Regions from separate parts of the Cellvibrio sp. 25HG11W-0 genome, predicted to be linked through region 1. Evidence: predicted binding sites of a transcription regulator. Region 1 holds the regulator's gene; each other region holds the start of a gene.
What was found. Region 1 encodes PhoB, which activates phosphate uptake and scavenging genes when phosphate is short. Its sites were predicted from a motif close to TGTCATAAANNTGTAACA; they were not measured.
Positions count from the first base shown of each region.

Region 2: the regulator PhoB is predicted to act here: its motif matches at 1,985-2,002, upstream of AC0KUT_RS15935 (PstS family phosphate ABC transporter substrate-binding protein).
Region 3: the regulator PhoB is predicted to act here: its motif matches at 2,328-2,345, upstream of AC0KUT_RS12730 (porin).

Region 1 covers NZ_CM174230.1:4,769,066-4,777,046, forward strand. The annotation lists gene AC0KUT_RS19995 (dicarboxylate/amino acid:cation symporter) at 1-438, opposite strand, end outside; gene AC0KUT_RS20000 (HU family DNA-binding protein) at 539-817, opposite strand; gene AC0KUT_RS20005 (chorismate--pyruvate lyase family protein) at 971-1,543, shown strand; gene ubiA (4-hydroxybenzoate octaprenyltransferase) at 2,101-2,967, shown strand; gene phoB (phosphate regulon transcriptional regulator PhoB) at 3,103-3,801, shown strand; gene phoR (phosphate regulon sensor histidine kinase PhoR) at 3,835-5,130, shown strand; gene AC0KUT_RS20025 (DUF2141 domain-containing protein) at 5,136-5,558, opposite strand; gene AC0KUT_RS20030 (pyridoxamine 5'-phosphate oxidase family protein) at 5,869-6,522, shown strand; gene AC0KUT_RS20035 (DUF2569 domain-containing protein) at 6,697-7,197, shown strand; gene AC0KUT_RS20040 (DUF4844 domain-containing protein) at 7,259-7,747, shown strand; gene AC0KUT_RS20045 (ABC transporter transmembrane domain-containing protein) at 7,785-7,981, opposite strand, start outside.
Region 2 covers NZ_CM174230.1:3,814,639-3,822,619, reverse strand. The annotation lists gene AC0KUT_RS15945 (ubiquinol-cytochrome c reductase) at 1-1,319, shown strand, start outside; gene AC0KUT_RS15940 (ClpXP protease specificity-enhancing factor) at 1,464-1,868, shown strand; gene AC0KUT_RS15935 (PstS family phosphate ABC transporter substrate-binding protein) at 2,097-3,065, shown strand; gene AC0KUT_RS15930 (ABC transporter permease subunit) at 3,238-5,529, shown strand; gene pstA (phosphate ABC transporter permease PstA) at 5,588-7,276, shown strand; gene pstB (phosphate ABC transporter ATP-binding protein PstB) at 7,351-7,981, shown strand, end outside.
Region 3 covers NZ_CM174230.1:3,024,380-3,032,360, forward strand. The annotation lists gene AC0KUT_RS12720 (energy transducer TonB) at 1-590, shown strand, start outside; gene AC0KUT_RS12725 (hypothetical protein) at 652-1,110, opposite strand; gene AC0KUT_RS12730 (porin) at 1,174-2,208, opposite strand; gene AC0KUT_RS12735 (HvfC family RiPP maturation protein) at 2,537-3,283, opposite strand; gene AC0KUT_RS12740 (HvfB family MNIO-type RiPP peptide maturase) at 3,280-4,134, opposite strand; gene AC0KUT_RS12745 (HvfA family oxazolone/thioamide-modified RiPP metallophore) at 4,134-4,532, opposite strand; gene hrpA (ATP-dependent RNA helicase HrpA) at 4,695-7,981, opposite strand, start outside.

The sequences.
Region 1 (7,981 bases):
GAGTGGATTGCTGGGGAAAATATTTACAAAGGTATCTTTAATCGAGGGGGCTGCAGGGCTCGTAAAGCTCGCATCGGCCGTCATGTGAACGCCAGCGCCGGGTTGAATTAACACCGCCATAAACATCGCCAAGGCAATCGCCAAAGCAGTAGTGATGAGATATAGAATGAGGGTTTTAGAGGCGAGCGCACCCATGCGGCTATTAGAACCTAAAGAGGCTGCGCCACAGACCAGCGACACAAATACGAGGGGCACCACCAGCAATTTAAGCGAAGCTACGAAAATCTGGCCCAGCGCATCTAACAAGCCGTTAATGACAAATATATTGAGCCATTGCCCAATCTGACTTGGCGACTCGCCCCCTAAAACCATATTAAAACCGACACCGACGAAGACGCCTAGAATCATGCCAAGTAAAATTTTGCTGGTTAAGGACATAGGTAAGCGCTCAGTGTTTTGATTATTATGCGTTTTGAGAGGGTCTAGAAAGTGCCGCAAAGCGGGCACTTTCTAGAGTACTAGCACTAGCGTAGGGGTATTAGCTGCCCTTAACCGCATCTTTCAAGGCTTTACCGGCCTTAAAGCTTACATTTTTAGAGGCAGCAATTTGGATTTCTGCACCCGTCTGTGGATTACGACCCGTGCGCGCGGCACGTTCGCTGACGTTGAATGATCCAAAACCTAAGAGCGCGACAGATTCACCGCGACCTAAGGCGCTGGTAATTTGCTCAATAAATTCAGATACAACTAAATCAGCCTTAGCGGGAGCAAGCCCAGTACTGTTGGCCAGTGCGACAACAATGTCAGTTTTATGCATGATAATTACCTTATATAAGCGGTTTGAACGCAGAGTTTACCTCTAGTCGCAGCACTAAGGGCAGCTTTGGCGCTATTTTTAACAGCAACCCACAACCAAGCTGGTAAACTGCCCGCCCTATAAAGCCAGTAAAATTCTCTGGAGAATCGTTTTTTGCCGCAGTTGCACTCCTCGCTCACACGCGCCGCTATTCGCTGGAAACCCTTGCTGCGCCTGCCGCGCAGCCAGCGTCCACCCACTGCGCTCTACCCTTGGTTGGCCGATAAGGGCTCACTCACAGCGCGCTTAGTCGATTTAAGCCAGGGCCAATTCAAGGTTGAAATATTACGCCAGTATTTGGGTAAAGCCAGCCGCAACGAACAAGGCGCACTGGGGATCGGGCGCCAAGAACTCTGCTTAATCCGCGAAGTCATTCTATGGGGCAAAGGCGAAGCTTGGATTTTTGCGCGCAGCCTGCTTCCCTTGCGCAGCCTTACCGGCAAGTTGCGCCATTTGCGCAAACAAGATCAAAGCCCGCTGGGAGCATTTCTGTTTAGTCAGCCACAATTAGCGCGCAGCCCTATTGCAGTTGCACCTATAAACGCACAGGATCAGTACTTTCCCAGTGAGCTGGCGCTAACTAAGCCACTGTGGGGGCGCCGCTCCATTTTCTATCTCGCTGCCAAACCATTGCTGGTGAGTGAAGTGTTTTTGCCTGCGCTCTGCGCGCGTATCGCCCATTCATAATAACAACGACCAATGGCCTGAGAGGGATCATGACAACTGCCGACGACCAACCAACACCTCAAGGCGCGAGTGTCGACGCATCTGCTGGAGATAAACCCAATGCCAAAAAACCTGTGGTACGCAAAAAAGCAGCACCTACAACTGCGGCTCCAGTAAAACAGCCCGCAAGCACCGCTAAAAAGCCTGCTGCGGCAAATCCCAAGAAGCCTGCGCCCGCAAAAACGACGAAAGCAGCCGATGCTAAGCCAGTTGCCTCAGCGCCTAAAACCTCCACACCTGCTGCAGCTAAGTCTAAAACAGCTGCATCTACAGCCACCACTAAATCCGCTGCCGCCACGTCAGTCGCGCACCAAGCTGTTGCGACCAAACCTGCTGTGCAACTAACGACACCAAGTGTACCAGCCACTATCGAAGCCGCCAAAATAGCAGCCGCGACGAGTGCTGAAGACTCGCTATCTACACTGTCCACAACCAGTCCCACTCAAACTAAAGCGCAACTCAGCACCTCAAAAACTAAGCGTTTAAAAATCCGTAAAACGCCGACATCCTCTACAAAAATGGCCGTATTACAACAAAAGTTAGCTATTTACGCACAGCTGATGCGCTTAGACCGCCCTATAGGCATTTTGCTCCTGCTATGGCCAACACTCTGGAGCCTGTGGCTCGCCGCCAAGGGCATGCCTAGCCTAAAAAACTTGATCATCTTCACCCTTGGGGTAGTGGTGATGCGCTCCGCGGGCTGTGTCATCAACGACTTTGCCGATCGCAAGATCGACGGTCACGTGCAGCGCACCCAACATCGCCCACTGGCGACAGGCGCGGTAAGCAGCCGCGAAGCCCTCGGTTTATTTGCGGGCCTGTGCCTCTTAGCATTTGGCTTAGTGCTCTTTACCGACCCCTTTACGATCAAGCTCTCCGTCGGCGGCCTAATACTCGCCTTCTGCTATCCCTTTATGAAACGCCACACGCACCTGCCGCAAATGGTGCTCGGCGCCGCGTTTGCCTGGGGCATCCCCATGGCCTACGCTGCGGAAGCAGGCATGCTCGATCAACGGGTTTGGCTGGTGTACTTAGCCGTAGTGCTCTGGACAGTGGTATACGACACCTTTTACGCCATGGTAGACCGCGACGACGACCTCAAAATTGGCGTTAAATCCACCGCGATTCTCTTTGGCGAACAGGATCGTTTCATCACTGGCGTACTCCAACTCATGACCCTTTACACCTTAGTGTTAGTAGGTGATCGCTTTGAGCTAGGCGCTTATTACTACTGGAGTTTGGTTGCTGTCGCAGGCCTTTTTGGCTACCAACAATGGCTAATTCGCTTTCGAGTACGAGCCGCCTGTTTTAAGGCATTTCTGCACAATAACTGGGTAGGCTTTATTGTTTTTGTAGGAATTGTCACTGACTATGCGCTGCGATAGGGCTTATTGCTAAACACGCGACCAAGACAAATTATCTTTCTGTCATAAATGTGTAACACTTAGCTTATTTAATAAGCTGCAACAATAGCGTCACATACCGTGTACGCGCCCGTGGTTATTTCAGGCAGAAACGATATGACAGGCCGTAAAATTCTGATAGTTGATGATGAATCCGCAATTCGCGATATGTTGCGTGTCGCCTTGGAGATGGCCGAATATCAGGTCACCGAAGCCAGCAATGCACAGGATGCCCATAGCATCATCGTCGACAACAAACCCGATTTGATCTTGCTCGACTGGATGATGCCCGGCACCAGCGGTATAGAACTAGCGCGCCGCTTAAAGCGCGATGAAGTGACTGCTGATATCCCGATCATCATGCTCACCGCCAAAGGCGAAGAAGACAACAAAATCCAAGGTTTAGAAGTAGGTGCCGACGACTACATCACCAAGCCCTTCTCTCCGCGCGAACTCGTCGCACGCCTTAAAGCCGTGCTGCGTCGCGCTGATCCGCAAATCAACTCCGCGCCAATCATAGTACAAGGCCTGTGTCTCGATCCTTCAAGCCACCGCGTCACCATCCATGACCAGTCTGTCGATATGGGCCCCACCGAATATCGCCTACTTGAATTCTTTCTCACCCATCAGGAAAGAGCTTATACTCGCAGCCAACTGTTGGACCATGTCTGGGGCGGCAATGTATATGTCGAAGAGCGCACCGTGGATGTTCATATCCGCCGCTTGCGCAAAGCGCTTACCATTGACGGCCACGAAGACTTGGTGCAAACCGTACGCGGCACAGGCTATAGATTTTCCACTCGCATCGAAGCCTGATTGCTGTCGTAAGATTTTCAGAGGCGTGCAATTTTGCTGTTAAAAGGTTTCAGCGCTGAGCTCAAGCGCATTCTCATTGTTATAGGCACCTGCACTCTGCTCGGCCTCGTCATAGGCCAATTGGCGCTCACACTCTTGCTCGGTTGCGCCATTTACATTGGCGGCATGCTCTGGCAGATGCGCCGCCTTAATCAGTGGCTGCTCACTCAAAACAAAGAAAACCCCCCAGAGGCCAGCGGCATTTGGGGTACGATTTTTGACAATATCTACCAACTGCAACGCCATCAACAGCTTGAGAAAGAAAACCTGCAAGCCGTGATCAACCGCGTGCAGGAAATCAGCTCCGCCTTAAAAGACGGCATCATTATTCTCGACTGGCGCGGCCATTTGGATTTTTGGAACCCCGCTGCGCACCGTATGTTCGCCCTCAATGTAAAAGATCAGGGGCAATCGATTATTAACTTTATTCGCCACCCCAAATTTGTCAGCTATTTTGAAGACGGCAAATATGAAGACCCGCTAGAAATGCCATCACCGCGCTTTCCCTCGCGCTATTTGCAATTACAAATTACCACCTTCGGTAAAAATGAACGGCTCATCGTCGTGCGCGATGTCACCCAATTGCACAACCTAGAAATGATGCGCCAAGACTTCGTGGCCAATGTATCCCACGAATTGCGCACGCCGCTTACCGTCATCAATGGCTATGTCGAAACACTCTCCGACAACAACACCACGCCCAGCTGGAACAAACCGCTGCAACAAATGTTGCAGCAAGCCAAGCGTATGTCACTGCTCATCAATGATTTATTAGTGCTCTCAAAACTAGAGACAACGGAAGCAGGGCACAACCAAAAACCCATTACCATCGAACAACTGCTCACCGTTGTAAAAAGTGAAGCAGAAGTGCTCAGCGCAGAAAAAAATCAAACTCTCAACCTCGTATGCAACAACACCACGCGGCCACTGCTATACCCCGGCAATGAAAAAGAATTGCACAGTGCTTTTTCTAATTTAGTCATCAACGCTATTAAATACACGCCGAACGAAGGCAAGATCAACATCCTGCTCTGGCAGGATCAAAAACACTTTTATATTTCAGTCAGTGACAACGGCCCAGGTATAGACAGCAAACATATTCCGCGCTTAACCGAGCGTTTTTATCGCGTGGATGCCAGCCGTAACAGCAGCACCGGCGGCACCGGCTTAGGCTTAGCAATTGTGAAGCATGTACTCATGCGCCATGAAGCAGAATTAAAAATTACCAGTGAACTGGGGCGCGGCAGTGTATTTATGTGCGTATTCCCACTGCAACAACCCCAGCGCTAAGATGCTTAGCGCAGGTGAATATCCACCTGCAAATCTTTATCAAGGGTAAAACTCGCCTCTTTAAAACTAGGCTGCCCATACTCGCCGCCGTTATTCGAAAAACCGTAACCCTCTGTGGGAATCCCCATAAAACTCTTATCGATCACGCCGTTCTCGTTTTCATCCTGATACAGCTTAATCGCGTAGGTACCTGCGGGTAGGTCGCCAAACTCTACGATCAACTCCCCGCCACTCAACGCCAATTTTTTCGCCGCCACGGTGGGGGTATTAGCATCATAACTTTCTTGCTGATTATGCAAAGCAACCAGCATCACGCCCTTATTAGATTTTATTTTATCGATGTGCAAGCGCAAATCGTGAGCCATAGTCAATTGACTCACCATAAGCGCACTCAACACCGCAACAGACCCTATAAGATTAAGTTTCATTCTATTAATACTCCTTCAGTAGATTAACGAGATACCATCATAAGCCAAGCCACAAACCCAGCAGCATCACAAAACGCATGGTTTTGACCTGACATATGTCAACGCTTTACTCACATAGCGGAAAAAATAATACGAATCAAGGCCAGTTTCCTGCTGACGGTCTTTTGTGTTTGAAATGCCAAATTATTGACTGAAATAGGGTTTAGGCCTATGGTGCTGAAAATTCACGATGCCACATTGATTCTGGGCAAAATGGTCACTGGGACACAACATAAAAAAACATCATAACTTTCATATTTAAGGAAACCAAATGAGCGCAAAGGATTCATCAGCATCTTCCTCTCGTACAAAAATTCGCCGCATTGCTGAACTAGCAAATTACGAGAAAAAATCGCTATACGATATTATTGATGAGGCATATGTTTGTCATATTGCCTTTAATGATGGAGAGAGCACTCACTGTATACCAACCGCTTGCTGGCGTATTGAGAACTATCTATATATTCATGGCTCAAATGGTGGGCGTTTAACCAAGAAACTTTTAAGTGGAATTCAAACATCAATTGCAATAACACATGTTGATGGTCTTGTACTTGCTCGGTCAGCATTCAGCCATACAATGAACTATCGGTCAGCTGTAATATATGGCATATTTGAAGAAATAAAGGAAAACTCAAAAAAGATGCATGCCCTTGATGAATTTATGGAGAAAATTGCTGTAGGTCGTAAAGACGAAGCCAGGTCAGGCAACAAAAAAGAACTGGCGGCTACGAGTGTACTGCGTATTTTACTAGATGAGGCGGCAACAAAAATTAGCAACACAACTCCAGCCGACAAAGAAGAAGATCTTAATTTGCCTGTTTGGGCCGGCGTTTTACCATTAACACTTAAACACGGAGAGCCATTGCCATTCGAAAATGGCAGCATCCCAACGCCTAAATATGTAAAAAACTGGGCAAACTAAAAATTCCTAATTTTTTGGTAATACCTTTGTCAGTATTCTCACGAAGATAGTTATGAATATCAGCTCGCGCATATACTCAATAACTTTTTCAATATTTAAAGGTTAGATTAGATCATATACTTACATCGCTAACGCGTATATTTGGAACATAACACATATAAAAAAGGAAATAAAATGAGCGATACAAATGATTTGAAAGGCTTAAAGGGCTGGCTAATACTTGTAGGCATTGGAGTTGTTGTCTCTCCATTCCGGTTAACATATGATTTTTTACCTATGTACTACTCTATCTTCACCGATGGAACATTCGAAATATTAACCACAGCGGGCGGAGAGGCATACCACCCACTGTGGGGCCCGCTTTTAATAGGTGAATTACTCTATAACTCACTTATAGTACTGACATCTGTTTATTTAATATTTTTGTATTTCATAAAGCACTATCTTTTTCCTAAGTTATATATTTTTATTTTAACTATCTCGCTCGTCTTTATACCGCTAGATGCATGGCTTGGTTCCTTTGTATTGCCAGATGAAGACATGTTTGATTCTGATACGATTAAAAACTTAGTTCGCGCAATAGTTGGCGCCGCTATTTGGGTGCCATATATGTTGCTATCTGAAAGAGTGAAGGCAACATTCGTAGAATATATACCTGAAAAAATTGGCAATTAACATTCACATTTCAATAAGAGAAGAATAACTCAAGAAATTTTTTGCTAATGAGGGAAATATATTGTTAAAGCTTATTATTAAAATTTTTCTAAGCACTATCTTGCTGCTAGCAACCTTGATTGGACTTGGCGTGACGGGCGTATACTTTTACATTTGGCCAACATCTTTAAATGACCAAACATTATCAATCTCAGATGCAACGACATTTGAATTGACTAAACTGCTGCATGAGAAGAAATTCACACCCGCACCATTTGAGTTATATTTTGGCGCTCCTAGCGAACAAATAAGAATTGAAGCTCAAGAAAAAACGAATTTATTACTATCTATGATAGTCAGAACAGTGAAAACAAACCCAAAAAAATCCGCCGTTCTCATTGCTATTAAAAACACGCTGCCTTGCTTAGACAGTTTTGATTCCGAAGAAAAAGACAGAGCATTGTATTATCTGGAAAAACAGCTGGAAATTTTGAACATACAAGATTCAAATGAGCTGTTAAATGTTTGGCGCTACGGTTTTCCATATGGTTGGTTTCTACAAGATGCTTAACAACCCACGCTAAACACCCTGTAAGTTGCATTCCGTCTTACCCCTCATGCACATTAAATTGCACGCGCGCTAGCTGTTGGTAAAGTTCGCTGTTGTTCAGCAATTCGCTGTGGGTGCCTTGGTCTACGATTTTTCCTTGCTGCAGCACCAAAATACGATCGGCGTTGATTACCGTTGAGAGGCGGTGGGCGATCATGATGGTGGTGCGGTTTTGCATGAGTCGTTCGAGCGCGC
Region 2 (7,981 bases), 950 kb from region 1:
TGCTGCGTGCGGTGACTATGCCGATTGGTCCTTTGACCGCCAAGTTCCTCGGCTTTATGGCTATGGCTGCCGCCATTGCAGTACTCTTTGTGTTGCCTTGGTTGGATCGCAGTAAAGTGAAATCTATGCGCTACCGCGGTCATATTCCACGGGTCATGCTGCTGTCATTTGCCTCTATGTTTGTGGTTTTGGGTTACTTAGGTGTGCAATCGCCCTCCGAAGCAAGAACTCTGCTATCGCAAATCGCTACTGGTTTCTACTTCGCCTATTTTGTCACTATGCCGGTGTGGACTACCTCTACCCCAGAAAAAGCCAAATCAACAGTATCTTGGGTACTTTGTGGCGTATTTGCAGTGGTATTCGCTTGGATGGGAATTGAGTATCTTCACGGCGATGTGCCTGTTCTGCTGTTGTTCCTCTGTGCATTTTTGGCTGTTATCTTTGCCGTTATGCCCATCTTGGCGGCGCGCGATAAGGATTTGGCTGAGCCAACACGCACCCAAGCTAAGGGGCTGCCCTTGATTGTGGTGTTAGCGGGCTTTGTGTTCTTCGTATTGCTGACCTTGATTCCCATTAAGGCTGTTGCCAATGAAGGCGGATTTGCCTGTGGGGCTATTCCCTGCGATCACATGGAGCCAGATCTAAAAGATAAGGCTTCACTGCAGCGTGGAGCCAAATACTTTGTTAACTACTGTATGGGATGTCACTCTGCAAAGTACTCGCGTTTTGAGCGTGTAGCCGATGATTTGGATATACCCCATGACTTAATGGAAGGTACTCTTATTAACGGTGGTCAGCGTATCGGCCAGTTGATGGAAATTGCTATGCGCCCTGCGCAAGCCAAGGTGTGGTTTGGTGTAGTTCCGCCCGATTTAACCTTAGTGGCGCGTGCGCGTTCACCGGAGTGGGTTTATACCTATCTGCGTAACTTCTACAAAGATGAGTCGCGCCCCTGGGGTGTGAACAATCGCGTGTTCCCCAATGTTGGTATGCCGCATGTGTTGATTGGCCCACAGGGCTTATTGGAGTGTGGTGCTGGACCTAAGTTGAATCATCATGGCGGTGCGTTGCGCAATGATGTAGGAAATTTGGTAATGGACGAGCATTGCGGCACCTTGAAAGAAGGTAAGGTGATCGGCACCATGACACCCGCCGAGTTTGACGCGGCAATCTATGACTTGGTGAACTTTCTTGAATACATCGGTGAGCCAGCGGCTGTTAAGCGCGAGCAAATGGGTCTTTGGGTCTTGGGCTTCTTGCTGATATTGTTTGTGTTTGTTTACTTCTTGAATCGCGAGTTTTGGCGTGAAATTCACTAAGGTTAGGTTCTGAATTACGCAGTATTACAGACATATTAACGGGCGACTTAGGTCGCCCGTTTTGTTTTGTGATAGTTATTGCTATGCTCTGGCCAGTTTCGTTCCCCCTCTATTGTTTTACTGCCAAGTCTCAAGGAAATTCCGATGTCAATGACGTCTAGTCGCCCCTATTTGCTTAAGGCCATTTACGAATGGTTGCTGGATAACAGTTGTACCCCCCATATTTTGGTGGACGCCCATGTGGAAGGTACACAAGTGCCCCAGCAGCATGTGAATAAAGATGGGCAAATCATTCTTAATATCGCCCCCACGGCAGTACATGATTTTTTCATGGATTTAAATGCAGTCGCGTTTAATGCCCGTTTTAGTGGCGTGGTAAACAATTTGTATGTGCCGTGTGGGGCCATTTTGGGTATATACGCGCGGGAGAATGGCCAAGGTATGATGTTTGAGCCGGAAACGAATACTAAGCCGCCCACACCGCCGAGCCCGCCGTCACCGATCAAGCCTGTTGCACCTAAGCGCCCTGGTTTGCGCGTCGTTAAGTAGCCCATTACGCACTAAAAACACCCGCTGCAGCGGGTGTTTTTATATCCGCCCCTTCAAAGACCTTCCGGTTATTTTTTGTGACGAATTTAGGTCATTTTTATGACAGGGATGGTTTTGGTCATATAACTGTCATATTCGACGCGTAGATTGCACAGCCATGGAAGGGATGAACCCTCCATCAATATCCCGCGGGGATGTGTGATTCTTACTTACTTACTGGAGCGGTCTATGAACGCTGTAAAAATAATTAAAGGACTGGTGTTTGCCGGTTCTATGGTGTGTGCTACTGCGCTGCAAGCTGCTGTAGATGCAAATTTGCCAGACTACAAAGTAGCCTCTGGCGTATCAGGTAATGTGAACTCAATTGGTTCGGATACCTTGAATAACCTGATGACCCTTTGGGCAGAAGACTTCAAAAAGCTCTACCCTAACGTCAATATTCAAATTCAAGGTGCTGGTTCTTCTACTGCACCACCAGCGTTAACTGAAGGTACTGCTAACTTCGGTCCTATGAGTCGCGGTATGAAGGCTGAAGAAATTCAGGCGTTCGAAGCTAAGCACGGCTACAAGCCAACGGCTATTGCAGTGGCAATCGATGTGTTAGCGGTATATGTGAACAAGGATAACCCAATCAAAGGTTTGAGCTTGCCACAAGTTGATGCGATCTTCTCTGCTACCCGCAAGTGTGGCGGTGCCAAAGACATCACTCGTTGGGGTGAAGTTGGTTTGACCGGTGCTTGGGACAAGCGTGACTTTACCGTTTACAGCCGTAATGCTGTATCTGGCACCTATGGTTACTTTAAAGATGAAGCTCTGTGTAAGGGCGACTACAAGGCAACCATTAATGAGCAACCAGGTTCATCATCTGTTGTTCAAGGCGTGTCTACCTCTATTAACGGCATAGGCTACTCAGGTATTGGTTACATCACCTCTGGTGTGCGTGCAGTTCCTTTATCACACAAAGATGGCGGCCCTTACATCACTGCAGAAGCATCACATGCATTGGATGGTTCTTATCCTTTAGCTCGCGTGTTGTATGTTTACATCAACAAGCGTCCTAACCACCCTGCTGATGCCTTGCAACTTGAGTTCTTGAAAATGGTTTTGTCTAAGCAAGGTCAAGAGGCAGTAGTGCGTGATGGTTACATCCCTCTACCTGCGGCAATGGCGAAAAAAGCTTTGGCTGAATTGCAGTAAGATCTAGAAGTTCTACAAAAAGCGTCGACCTAGTCGGCGCTTTTTTATACCTGAAAGATAATGTGTTACAGATTTATGACGAAAGTTGTCAGTTTCATATCTGCCTGTAACAAAAGTGTCATCTTTGGTTGTTAGGATTCACGCGCCAATACTTTAAGTGGGTGTGCTCACCATGTCAGAACCAGTAACTCGGATAAATACACGCGGCAGCCTCATGCCCAATGCAGAACAGCGCGCTCGCTTGCGCCGTATCCGTATGTTCAAAGATAGTTGTTCCCGCTGGGGTATTACCGCAGCCGGTATGGCGGTAGTATTTTCCCTCGGTTTAATCTTCTTTTATCTCTTCTCAGAGGTGGCACCGCTGTTGCGCAATGCCTCTGTCGATGTGACCAAAACCATCAGCACCGCCGAATTTGGCCAGCCCGCCAGTGATACCAGTGAGTTTTTAACGCTAGATCGCTATGAAGAAATTGGTGGCAGTTTTAATCGTAGTGGCAGTGTCGAATTCTTTAATGTACTCAGTGGCAAATCGCTGGTACGTGCGGCCATGCCTAAAGCGGCAGAAGCCAATTTTGCTAGCCTCGCCAACAGCACTGCTGACCACGGCCTTGTGGCCTTTGGTTATAGCAATGGCCAAGTGGGTGTTGCTAAAGCGCACTACGAATTAAGTTACCCCAATGATCAGCGCCAAGTTATCCCGAGTTTAGAATTCCCGCTCGGCGAAGAGCCATTACAGTTGGATGAGCAGGGCGCGGCGCTCGATGTTCTGGCTATTCAAGAAACCTCAGCAGGCACACTTATAGGCGCGATTACCGCAGATAACCGCATGTTGCTGGCGGTATTTAGCATGAGTCGTAACTTTATTACCGATACGGTCAATGTAACTAAAGAAATTTATGAGCTGCCCAAGTTGCCCGAAGGTGTAAAGGGCACTCATATGCTGATCGATGAATCGGCTCAACATTTAATTGTAGCGACCGATAAAGGGCAAATGTTGCTCTACAAAATCATGAACCCTTCTGCGCCTGAGTTGCGCGAACCCGTTACAGTCGCAACGGGTAATATCACCAGTATGGAATTTTTAGTGGGCACAGGTTCGCTCATTGTGGGGACTGATAAGGGCGCCGTTAGTCAGTGGTTTTTGGTGCGCGACAAACAGAATATTTATCACCTTGTACATGTGCGTGACTTCGATGCGCTGTCTGGTGCTATTACCACTATCACCCCAGAATTTTCGCGACGCGGATTTTGGGTGGGTGATGATCAGGGCAATGTCGGCGTTTATTTTGGCACCTCGGCACGCACGCTCTTGCTTGAGTCTCTGGGTGAAAAGCCGATCAAGCAAATCGCTATTTCACCCATCAATGGTCGCGTGCTCATCATTGATGCCGATCAGGATATTAAAGTGGCCGATGTTTGGAATCGCCATCCAGAAATATCTTTCAGTTCACTCTGGCAAAAAGTCTGGTACGAAGGGCGCGATGCACCTGAATATATTTGGCAGGCCTCCTCTGGTAGTGACAGTTTTGAAGCCAAGATGAGCTTTGTTCCGCTCTCAATTGGCACCTTGAAGGCTGCATTTTTTGCCATGCTCTTTGCAGTACCAATAGGTGTTATGGGGGCGATTTACACCGCCTATTTCATGACACCAAAATTGCGCGGCATCGTAAAGCCTACCATCGAAATTATGGAGGCCTTGCCAACGGTAATTTTAGGTTTCCTTGCGGGGCTTTGGCTTGCGCCCTTTATGGAAAACCATTTGCCGGCGATCTTCAGTATCTTAATTCTACTCCCCGTCATAATGCTGGTGACCGGATATGCATGGAGTCGCTTTCCACAACAAGTGCGCAACAATATTCCCGAAGGTTGGGAGGCTGCAATCCTAGTGGTGCCCATCATTCTTACCGTGTGGGTGTGTGTATCTCTGAGTGCTCATGCAGAAATCTGGTTCTTTAAAGGAAGTATGCTGCAGTGGTTTACCGACATCGGCATCAACTACGATCAACGCAACGCCTTGGTGGTGGGCATAGTGATGGGCTTCGCGGTTATTCCCGGTATTTTCTCTATCGCCGAAGATGCAGTATTTAGTGTGCCGCGCCATCTTACGCAAGGCTCACTTGCGCTCGGTGCTACGCGCTGGCAAACCATGGTGGGCGTAGTATTGCCGACCGCAAGCCCAGGTATTTTCTCTGCGGTGATGATGGGCTTTGGTCGCGCTGTGGGTGAAACCATGATTGTGCTGATGGCCACGGGCAACAGCCCCGTCATTAATTTCAATATTTTTGAAGGTATGCGCACATTCTCTGCCAACATCGCGGTGGAGCTGCCAGAAACGGCGGTAGCCAGTACCCACTTCCGGGTATTGTTTTTAGCGGCGCTGGTTTTGCTTGCTCTTACCTTTGTGGTTAACACCATGGCTGAAGTGGTTCGTCAGCGTTTGCGCAAGCGCTACAGCAATCTGTAATTGCGGCCAAACCCATAAAGTGAACTCAATATAAGCGAACTTAACAAAAGTGAACTCAATGAAAAGCTTAACGAAAACACAAGCATCTTGGTTTAAAAGCGGAATGCCGTGGATCTGGTTAAACGGCGGTGCTGTTGCGCTCTGTATGGTGATGGTCGTGGGCTTGCTCGGGCTGATTGCTGTGCGAGGCTTTGGTCACTTCTGGCCTGCAGACATTTTGCAAACCAGTGTGGTAGATCGCGATGGCGCGCGTCATATCATCATGGGCGAAGCGGTGCGCGATGAAACCATTTCCGCCACTATAGCGCGCGATAATGGCTACGAAGTTCCCCCCGGTGTAGAGCTGGTAACGCGCCACCTTATTAAATTGGGTAATCGCGATATTAATGGTCGCGATTTCTCGTGGTTTCTTGAAACCGGTATGGATGCCTGGGAATATCCACAGGATGCCATTTCGATTGAGCGCCGCGAGTGGGGCAATTTTTACGGTTATCCAGTAGCGATTTTAGAAGACGGCAAGGTTGTCAGTGAATTAGGTAGCCCCGATTTTTGGGCGCAACTTGAAGCGCGCAATGAACGTGCACTCATGCTGCATGAAAAAATTACCGATATTGAGAAAAGCGATATTGGCCGTGTGAATATTGCAATGGAAGGTTTGCGTCTTGAGCGCAAGCAATTGGATTTAGACGGTGTAACGGGCAGTGATCTAGCGCACGCAGAAGCAGACTTAGCTCAGCGCCGTGCTGCATTGGAAACTGAATACGCAAGCATTAAACAAGAGCGAGATGCGATTCTTATTCAAGCTATGCGCGACAAATTGCAGGCGAAAACTGCTGCTGAAATCGCAATAGAAATTCCCTTTGACCATATAGTGCGTATTACTCGCCCTAATGAGTTAAGTTTAGTGGGGAAATCCTTGGGATATTTGGCGCGCTTTTGGGAGTTTATGAGTGCTGAGCCGCGCGAGGCAAATACTGAAGGTGGTATCTTCCCCGCAATTTTCGGCACCATTACCATGGTGATTGTCATGTCGATCATGGTGACGCCTTTTGGTGTGCTAGCGGCAATTTATTTGCGTGAATACGCACGTCAGGGCACAGTTCTTAAGATTATTCGTATATCTGTTTACAACCTCGCCGGTGTTCCCTCGATTGTGTACGGTGTGTTTGGTTTAGGCTTTTTTGTATACACCCTCGGCGGTAATATCGATGAGCTGTTTTTTAAAGCATCGCTGCCGGCGCCAACCTTTGGTACACCAGGGTTATTCTGGGCATCGCTCACCTTAGCGCTATTAACCTTGCCTATAGTGATTGTCTCCACGGAAGAGGGCTTGTCGCGTATCCCGACGACTATTCGTCAAGGTAGCTTGGCACTCGGTGCGACAAAATCAGAAACCTTGTGGAATGTGGTTGTGCCTTTGGCAACGCCTGCGATGATGACGGGCTTAATCTTGGCGATTGCGCGTGCTGCGGGTGAAGTTGCACCCCTGATGTTGGTGGGTGTGGTTAAGTTGGCACCGGCACTGCCCGTTGACGGCAACTATCCCTACTTGCATTTGGATCAAAAAATTATGCACTTGGGCTTTCATATTTACGATGTCGGTTTTCAAAGCCCCAACGTAGAGGCGGCGCGCCCCTTGGTTTATGCCACCTCTTTAGTGTTAGTGGTTTTGATTGTATTGCTCAACATAGTCGCGATTAAAATCCGCAATAATTTACGTGAGAAATATCGCGGTGCTTCTGACTAAGCTTGTCATAATTTAGTCATTAATATGAAACATATACCGAAATTTATTATTTACTTTTTGAACAGGCACGAGCTATGACACCTACTGCGCCGATTGAATCTCTACTGAATGCCAGCACTTGTAAATTGGAGGTAAAAAACCTCAATCTTTACTATGATCAAAAGCGCGCGCTCAATAGTGTGAACATGATTATCCCTGAGAAAAAAGTAACTGCATTTATCGGCCCTTCAGGTTGCGGTAAATCGACGTTGCTACGCTGCTTTAACCGCATGAACGACTTGGTGGATGCCTGTCGCATTGAGGGTGAAATCCTGCTCGATGGTCATAATATTTATGATAAAAAAGTTGATGTAGCCGAATTGCGTCGCCAAGTGGGAATGGTATTCCAAAAACCGAATCCATTTCCAAAATCTATTTATGAAAACGTCGCCTATGGTCTACGCTTACAGGGTGTTTCTTCTAAGCGTGTTTTAGATGAAGTGGTTGAAAATTCTCTGCGCGGCGCTGCGCTGTGGGATGAAGTGAAAGATCGCCTACATGACAACGCTTTTGGTTTGTCTGGCGGTCAGCAACAGCGCTTGGTGATTGCGCGCGCGATCGCCATTGAGCCAGAAGTTATTTTGCTCGATGAGCCTGCTTCTGCACTTGATCCTATATCGACATTAAAAATTGAAGAGTTGATTAACGAGTTAAAAGATAAGTACA
Region 3 (7,981 bases), 1.7 Mb from region 1:
CCCTCCCCACTAGCTTTGGCGAAGGTGTTAAAACTGTAGCGGTTTACTGCCAAGCAGATGTAATGACCACAGGTAACATAAACAATGTAAATTGCTATGAAAATAGCCCTATGGTTTCCATGCAAAAATCAACCGAATCCGCATTGCAATCAGCCACATTTGAAGCGGCAAAAATAGACGGTCAAGCAGTACCCGTTAGAATGCAATTTCGTGTTATTTATTCACTCAACGGTACACAAAACCCCATAGTGATGCTCCCTAACTTGGGGACCCTACAGTCACAATACGGCACTCACTATACCGCGCCACAAGAACGACTCGATGCGAATGACTGGTATGTACAATACACCACGAAAGATCGCGGCAATGGTAAATTATTTTTTGCTGACACCAAGGTAACGCGTATCATGGCGAATGTGGAATCCAATGGTAACGTAGAGTCAGTGAATACCATTGAAGCAGCAATGCGCAAGAAAAGTGATGCGAACAATATCGAAGACGCCTTGAAAAAATCGAAGTTTATTCCAGGCTTTGTTGAAAATAAAGCGACTGCCATGCACTACATAGCCGTGGTTAACTACGCGAAATAAAGTATAGGCAATATTACAAAACGAGGTTCAACCTCATTAAAAAAGCCGCACTGCGGCTTTTTTAATTTATGCAGTTGGCGCCTAGGGTTAATTCAATACGACCCATAGCGATAGGACGATACTCTTCATAAACGACTCTAAAACCCTGTGGGCATACCGCCAACATTTTAGGCAGCAACTGTGTGCGCGCCAAAGGAACCGCCGCCCATTGATCAACAACCACTTTTAACGATTGTTCTGATTGTTGCGTGACTGTAGTCACCTGTGCACGACTTACGGTCGCATCAGGTGTTACCAAAGTCTCTTGTGTGAGCACCTCTTTTTCCTGTTTTGCTGAGAATGCCTTACGAAAATAACCATTTAACCCTTCATCTGAATAGTCACAATCAGCTTGCGTATTCACATTTAAAGAATCAGCAACATCTACAGCTGCATCACAACCCTCTTGTCTGTCAGCCCATACATTTCCTACGCCACAAAAAAAGCAGAGCGATATTGCTGCATATAAATTCTTACGCATATAAATCTCCGTATAAAAAAGGGTGCCGAAGCACCCTTTTATGATCTTTAGATTAGCCTAAAATTAGAATTTCAGATCCAAGCCAACACCGATCCAGTTGTCATCAGCAGCTTCTACCGATGCTACATCTGCAGACTCCGCCGTATAAAAACCAAATAAAGTGGTATTTTTAGATAGCGCGTAATCAAAACCTACACTGATTTGAGTACCATCAACATCAACCTGCGCAGGTGATACACCGAGCTCATTAGTAACGGTACCGTATTGAGCTTTGAGAGCCAATTTATCAGTTGTATTCAGCTTGGCAGACACCAGCCATGCGTCTGAATCAGCATCTAAAATAACAGTATTATTTCCGAGCGCCACCTTAATTACACCACTTGATTGCTGATACAAAGCACCCAGCTGTACAGCGCCTACAGTATAACGAGCCACAATACGGGTAACATCATAACCAGATGAGGAAATTTTAGCGTCTTTATCTCGAGACTTAGCAAACGACGAAGCCGCACCAGTTCCGGTAACATCAGTCTCTGCAGCCAAAGCCAAGTACAGAGCTGGAGTGCTGTAAGCGATTGAAGCAGAAACACCATCATCACCATTTTCACCAGCTTCGGCTGCAACTACCGCAACATTGATTGCAACTGCGCCCATTAACGGAGTGGTGTATTGCACTATATTGGCCGCACGAGTTTCGCCGTCTAGCAAATAGTTAATATCACCTTCCAAATCATTAAAAAGGTCAACTTTTTCTTGGGCCGCCTTAGTGGGAGTATCAAACTTTCCACCAATAATAGTACCGGCAGAACCCTGCAAACCAATATAGATATTACGCTGTGCAAAGGTTTGTGATCCTTCATTGCCACTATCTACTGCAGTTTGATATTCGAATTGATAAATAGCTTTCAAACCTGAAGATATCTCTTCAGAGCCTTTAATGCCGATACGAGAGGCATTGCTAACTAATTCAAGTTGCGTTTGATCTGCTTCATCAGCATTCTGGAAAGACACGTTGCCTTTACCGTATACAACAACATCAGCCATTGCTGAAAGTGGGAAAAGTGAAGCCAGAGCAAGTGGAAGTAATGCTTTTTTCATGAAGTAATCCCCTAGTGGTATTTCTGTATTTGTAATTGACATAGGCGCTTTAACGTCCAGCCCCCTTGCACAACAACATTCTTTTATGACGGTTACACGACGAGTTCGTGTCCATTTTGTGTCATTTATATTTCATTAATATTACAAAGAACTAAGAAATGTTGATTGCGCGGCGATTATATATATAAAAATAATAGTAAGTGGTAGATCTAGCGCAAACATCGGAAAATTAACGTAAAAATTGCACACAAATAGGGCGAATTCAGCGCCAACTTCTTTTTTTGTGCTATTAACAGGTCACAGGTAAAGTCACTTTCTATCATTCAAACTATGGCTCAAAGTGGCTAATAATGTCTAAATCAAACAGTTCTTTGAGAATACTCAAACCTTGTTGCTGTAGTTTTATCGGTTCAGGATGCTGTAACTCGAGAGCTATTTGGTCAAAAATTGCACTAAGAGGAAGATTGTGAGGCTGCTGCAACAAAAACACTAGGCGCAGAGTGAGAGGATTGGCGCGCATAAAGGCCACTTCATCAGCGCGATTACGATAAACCAATAAAAAACTTGATTGAGGTTCATTTGGTTGAAAACGACTGGATATTTTTTCAACGGGATACTGATACTGTAACCCCACAACTAACGGCGATACACGCGCTTTTAACAGCAAAGGCGTGAGAGCATAAGTCTGCGCTGGAGGAATAATTGCCTCGGCCACATCCAATGCCAACTCAACCCACTCGTAATGAACAAGCTCCCCCATAAAGGCGTAGTCATTAGTTTTCGCTTCGCGCTCTTGGGTTACGTAATGCAAAAACTCTTGGCTGATGTGTAAAAAATAAGGGGTTTGGCATGGGTGTAATAACATAAAATCACGTATCAACTCATGCCATAAGGATTCACTATAAAGTGAACGCAGCACCGGAAAGGCCCCTGCCACAAAGCCTTCAATATTATTGAAAATCAAGTCGCGATAAATCGCTAAGCGCCGCGTTTCTACGCCTGCTGGTGCTGGAAAGTGCTCGGGAGCCCGTAAATGCTGCGCCAGCTCTCGCTGCATTTTTTGGAAAGTCTTCATAAAGAATTGGCAAATATAGATTGCTGAATAGCATTAATCTGTGCGACTTCTGTCATTAGCTCTGCGACAGGTGGAATATTGAAATCCCGCTCTAACAGTGTTGGCTTAACGCCAAACTCTTTATAGGCATACTCCAGCAATGACCAGACTGGCGATATCACTGGGGCGCCGTGAGTATCTATGCGCAAATCTTCTGCCTCTTCGAAATGACCCGCAATATGTATATAGGCAGTACGTTTACCCGGTAGACTTTTTAAGAATGCGTAAGGATCATAATTGTGGTTAATGCTATTCACATAAACATTATTAACATCTAACAAAAGCGCACAATCTGATTCTTGCACAACAGCATTTATAAACTCGCTCTCGCTCATTTCTTGTTGTGGCGCAAAATAATAAGATGAATTTTCAAACGCAATTTTTTGCCCAATAATATCTTGCGCTTGACGTATACGCGCGGCAACATATTTAACAGCCTCTTCCGTGAAGGGGATTGGCAGCAAGTCGTACAATTGTCCTTCGTCACTGCAATAACTCAAATGCTCGCTGTAATAGCGCGCATTATGGGTTTGCATAAAAGCTTTTATGTCGGTCAACAATTCAACATTAAGTGGCGCAGGGGAGCCAATAGAGAGCGATAAGCCGTGACAAACAAAGGGGAAGCGCTCGGTATAGGCACGTAATTTTTTGGCTAAACGTCCGCCGACATGAATCCAGTTTTCTGGCGCCACTTCCATAAACTGTATATCTTCTGGGGTCAGTTCATTCAGTGGCCCCAAAAGACTCCGGCGCAGGCCTAAGCCTGCGCCGGAGATCTCAGCAGTGTAGCTAGATGCCGAAGAAGTAAACATTATTCAGCTTTTTTATCTGCACCGCAGCTGTGCTCTTTATCGGCTTTTTTCATATCTGCGCCGCAGCTATGCTCTTTGTCAGATTTTTTCATGTCAGCGCCGCAGGTTTTTTCGCCGTCGGCCTTTTTCATCTCAGCGCCGCAGCTATGCTCAGCATCTGCTTTTTTATCTGCACCGCACTTAGCTTCTCCGTCAGTCTTTTTATCGGACTTTTTCATGTCAGCGCCGCATTTTGCTTCACCGCACTTGCCTTCAGCATGCTCTGCAAGGGTGTAGCCCGCTTCCATAGTCGTCGCGGTGAAAGTTGCATCTGCCGCTGAAGCCATAGGTGCCAAAGCCGCAGAAGCCAGAAATGTTGCACCAATAACCGCAGACAGAGAAGATATTTTGTTATTCATAAGATGTATCCTTTAGATTAGGTTCATTGCGTTGTGGTAAAAATGCCCTTGAAACTTAGCACATTTTAAACATGAAAAACAAAACATCCGCAGGTTTCAGCGCGCTAGTGCTTCAAGGTTACTGCTTAGATACTTGAACCCTGAATTTGTTACAAATCACTTCTACAATTCAGCATCACTCAATACCTGTTCCCATTGCTTATCCAAACGCTTGGGTGACACTGGCACAGAGGTCTTTAAAGCTTGAGCAAAAAGCGATACCCGCAACTCTTCTATCCACCAACGATATTCCAGCAGCGCTGAATTTTGCCAGAAACGATAGTCACCCTCTTTCGCCAAGTAGTCCACCAAGCGCTGCCAATGGGGAGCCACTTCGGCCAGCTGCAACCGATCCTTTTGAGGGTTGAGTATCGCCTTCTCCAAACGCTGCCCTATGGCACGCAAATACTTGGGGTACTGCTGCAGCCAAATATAGGGGGTTTGATAGACCAAACCAGGATAAAACAACTGCTGCAGCTGGGTATTAATGTCACTGATTGTAAATGCTAAAACCAAGGCATTTTTATGTTGCTTAAGATTTTTTTTGACCTCAACTAAAAGCTTCAAGCTATTGAGCAAATGATTCGCCAAGTCCTGCGCCTGTGCAATTAGGCTCTCCTTAGTCGACAACACCAACACTTCAAACGCGCTCTGCGTGCGCGGTAACTGCTGCTGATCTGGCACTCCCAATTGCATTAAAGCCGCCATGATTAGGTCATCTACCACTTGCGCGCGGGTGCCAATGCCCGCAAGGCTTAATGCCATATCTTGGCCCGTCAGCAACTCTTTCTGTAAATACTTCACACTTTGGGCATGCGCCAAAAATAACAACCGGGTAATGCCCTGTTGAGTGAAGTGCCGCGCTTGCAGCGGATTATCCAACACTTGCAGTGCCACTGATGACTGTTTATCGATCAATGCGGGATAGGCGCGAATGCTAATACCACCGCGCGGTAATTGAATGGCCTGTGGCAGCTCGGAAAAATCCCACGCAATAATATCTGTGCGCTCAATATCGCTTGCTGCAGACTGGATATTTTGCTGCACTCGCTCACGATACTTGTCACGTAGCAGATTAAGATCGCGGTCACTGGCAATAATTTTTCCTTTATCATCGACAACATGAATATTAAAACGATAATAATCGTCAACCTTTGCTTCAAGCCAAGCTTCTTTAGGAATATCTACACTGGTTTGTCGCTTTAACTGAAAGCCCAAGGCATCCGTTAAAGGCTTATTATCAGGCGCCAAGCTTGCTAGCAATTTATCGACTACATCCGGTACCGGTACGAAATGTTTGCGCAAATTTTTTGGCAAAGATTTAATCAAACCAATGCATTTATCGCGCAGCATGCCCGGCACTAACCATTCCAAGCGCGCCTCAGGTACTTGATGTAAAAGACTAACCGGCACATGAATACTCACACCATCAAAAGCATGATTTGGCTCAAAATGATAACTCAAGGGAAACTGCATGCCCCGCCACTCTAACTCGCTTGGGAACTGAGCTTGAGTAATATCCCCCGCACCGTGGCGCATAAGTATTTCGCGCGTAAGGTACAGCAGTTGCGGATTGCCCTGCTCCGCTTTTTTTCGCCAAGACTCAAAGCCCGCCAAATTTACAACATGGCTAGGGATTCGCTCTTGATAAAAATCAAAAACCACCTGCTCATCCACAACTATGTCGCGGCGGCGCGCTTTGGATTCAAGATCCTCCAGCTCAGCTAAAAGTTTTTTCTGGTGACCGAAGAAATCATGTTCCGCGATATTTTTAGGCAGGTGCCTACGCTTAGGATGCAACTCATATTGCCCCTCGACCAAAGCAGCGCGAATAAATACTTCGCGACATTGCGCTGGATCAATTTGACTATAGCTGACGGACTTCTTCTCAATAATAACCAAACCATACAGCGTAATTTTTTCAAAAACCATCACCTGCCCACTGCGGCTATCGTAGTGAGGTTCAAAGTGTTGGCGCTTTACTAAATGCTGCGCCGTTTCAATGACCCATTCAGGTTCAATTTTTGCAACTGTGTGCGCAAATAGTTTTGATGTCTCTAACAGTTCAGCGGCCATCATCCACTTTGGTGTTTTTTTACTTAGGCTGGAACCCGGAAAAATCGCAAACTTACGATTACGCGCGCCGAGATACTCTCTCTCCTCATGATTAAAACCCAAGTTACCCAAAAGACCATGCAACAAAGATCGATGCACAGCCTCGTAGTTTGCAGGCTCACTGTTAGCTTTAAAGCCTAAGTCTTTTGCTGCAACACAAAGTTGATGATGCACATCGCGCCATTCACGCAAGCGCAAATAGGATAGAAATTCCTTTTTACAAAGTTTGCGCAATTGATTTTGAGTTAGTGCTTGTCGCTGGGTTTCAAAGTGATCCCACAGGGCGACATAACCGAGAAAGTCAGAGTGATCCACCCAAAAACGGCGATGAGATTGATCGGCGGCTTGTTGCTTATCGGCAGGCCGTTCCCGCGGGTCCTGTACTGAAAGTGCACTTGCAATAATCAACAACTCGCGAATACAAGATTGCGCTTGAGCAGCGAGTAGCATGCGCGCTAAGCGCGGATCAAGCGGCAACTTGCTTAGGGTCACCCCAATAGGCGTGAGCTGATTCTGGCTATTTACCGCCTGCAGCTCTTCAAGCAATTTAAAGCCATCGCTAATTAAGCGGTGATCAGGTGCGTCAATAAAAGGAAATTTGTGAATATCCCCCATGCGCATATGAAGCATCTGCAAAATAACGGCCGCAAGATTTGTACGCAAAATTTCCGCATCGGTAAACTCAGGGCGCCCGTTAAAATCCTCTTCGCTATAAAGGCGAATACAGATACCTTCTGCGACACGCCCACAGCGCCCCTTGCGTTGATTGGCGCTGGCCTGCGCAATAGGCTCTATGGGTAAGCGCTGAATTTTAGTGCGGTAAGAATAGCGACTAATGCGCGCAAAACCTGGATCGATAACATAGCGAATACCAGGAACGGTAATAGATGTCTCTGCAACATTGGTAGCAAGAACAATACGCCGCCCTGTGTGTGGCTGAAACACTTTTTGTTGTTCCGCCAAGCTCAAGCGTGCATAAAATGGCACCACTTCCATATGCGGAAACTGAGCTTTACGCAACGCTTCAGCTGTTTCGCGAATTTCTCGCTCACCACTTAAAAAAACTAAAATGTCGCCACCACGGCTGCCACGATTAGATTTTTCATGCAATTCAATTTCATGTACAGCTTCAACTATTGCCGCGTACTGATCTGGCTCCTGCTCAGCATCATCTCCGCTACGCTGTTCAAATAAAGGTCTATACCAAACATCAACGGGGAATGTTCGGCCGGACACTTCAATAATAGGAGCGTTATTAAAATGCGCAGAAAAGCGCTCTAAATCTATAGTGGCAG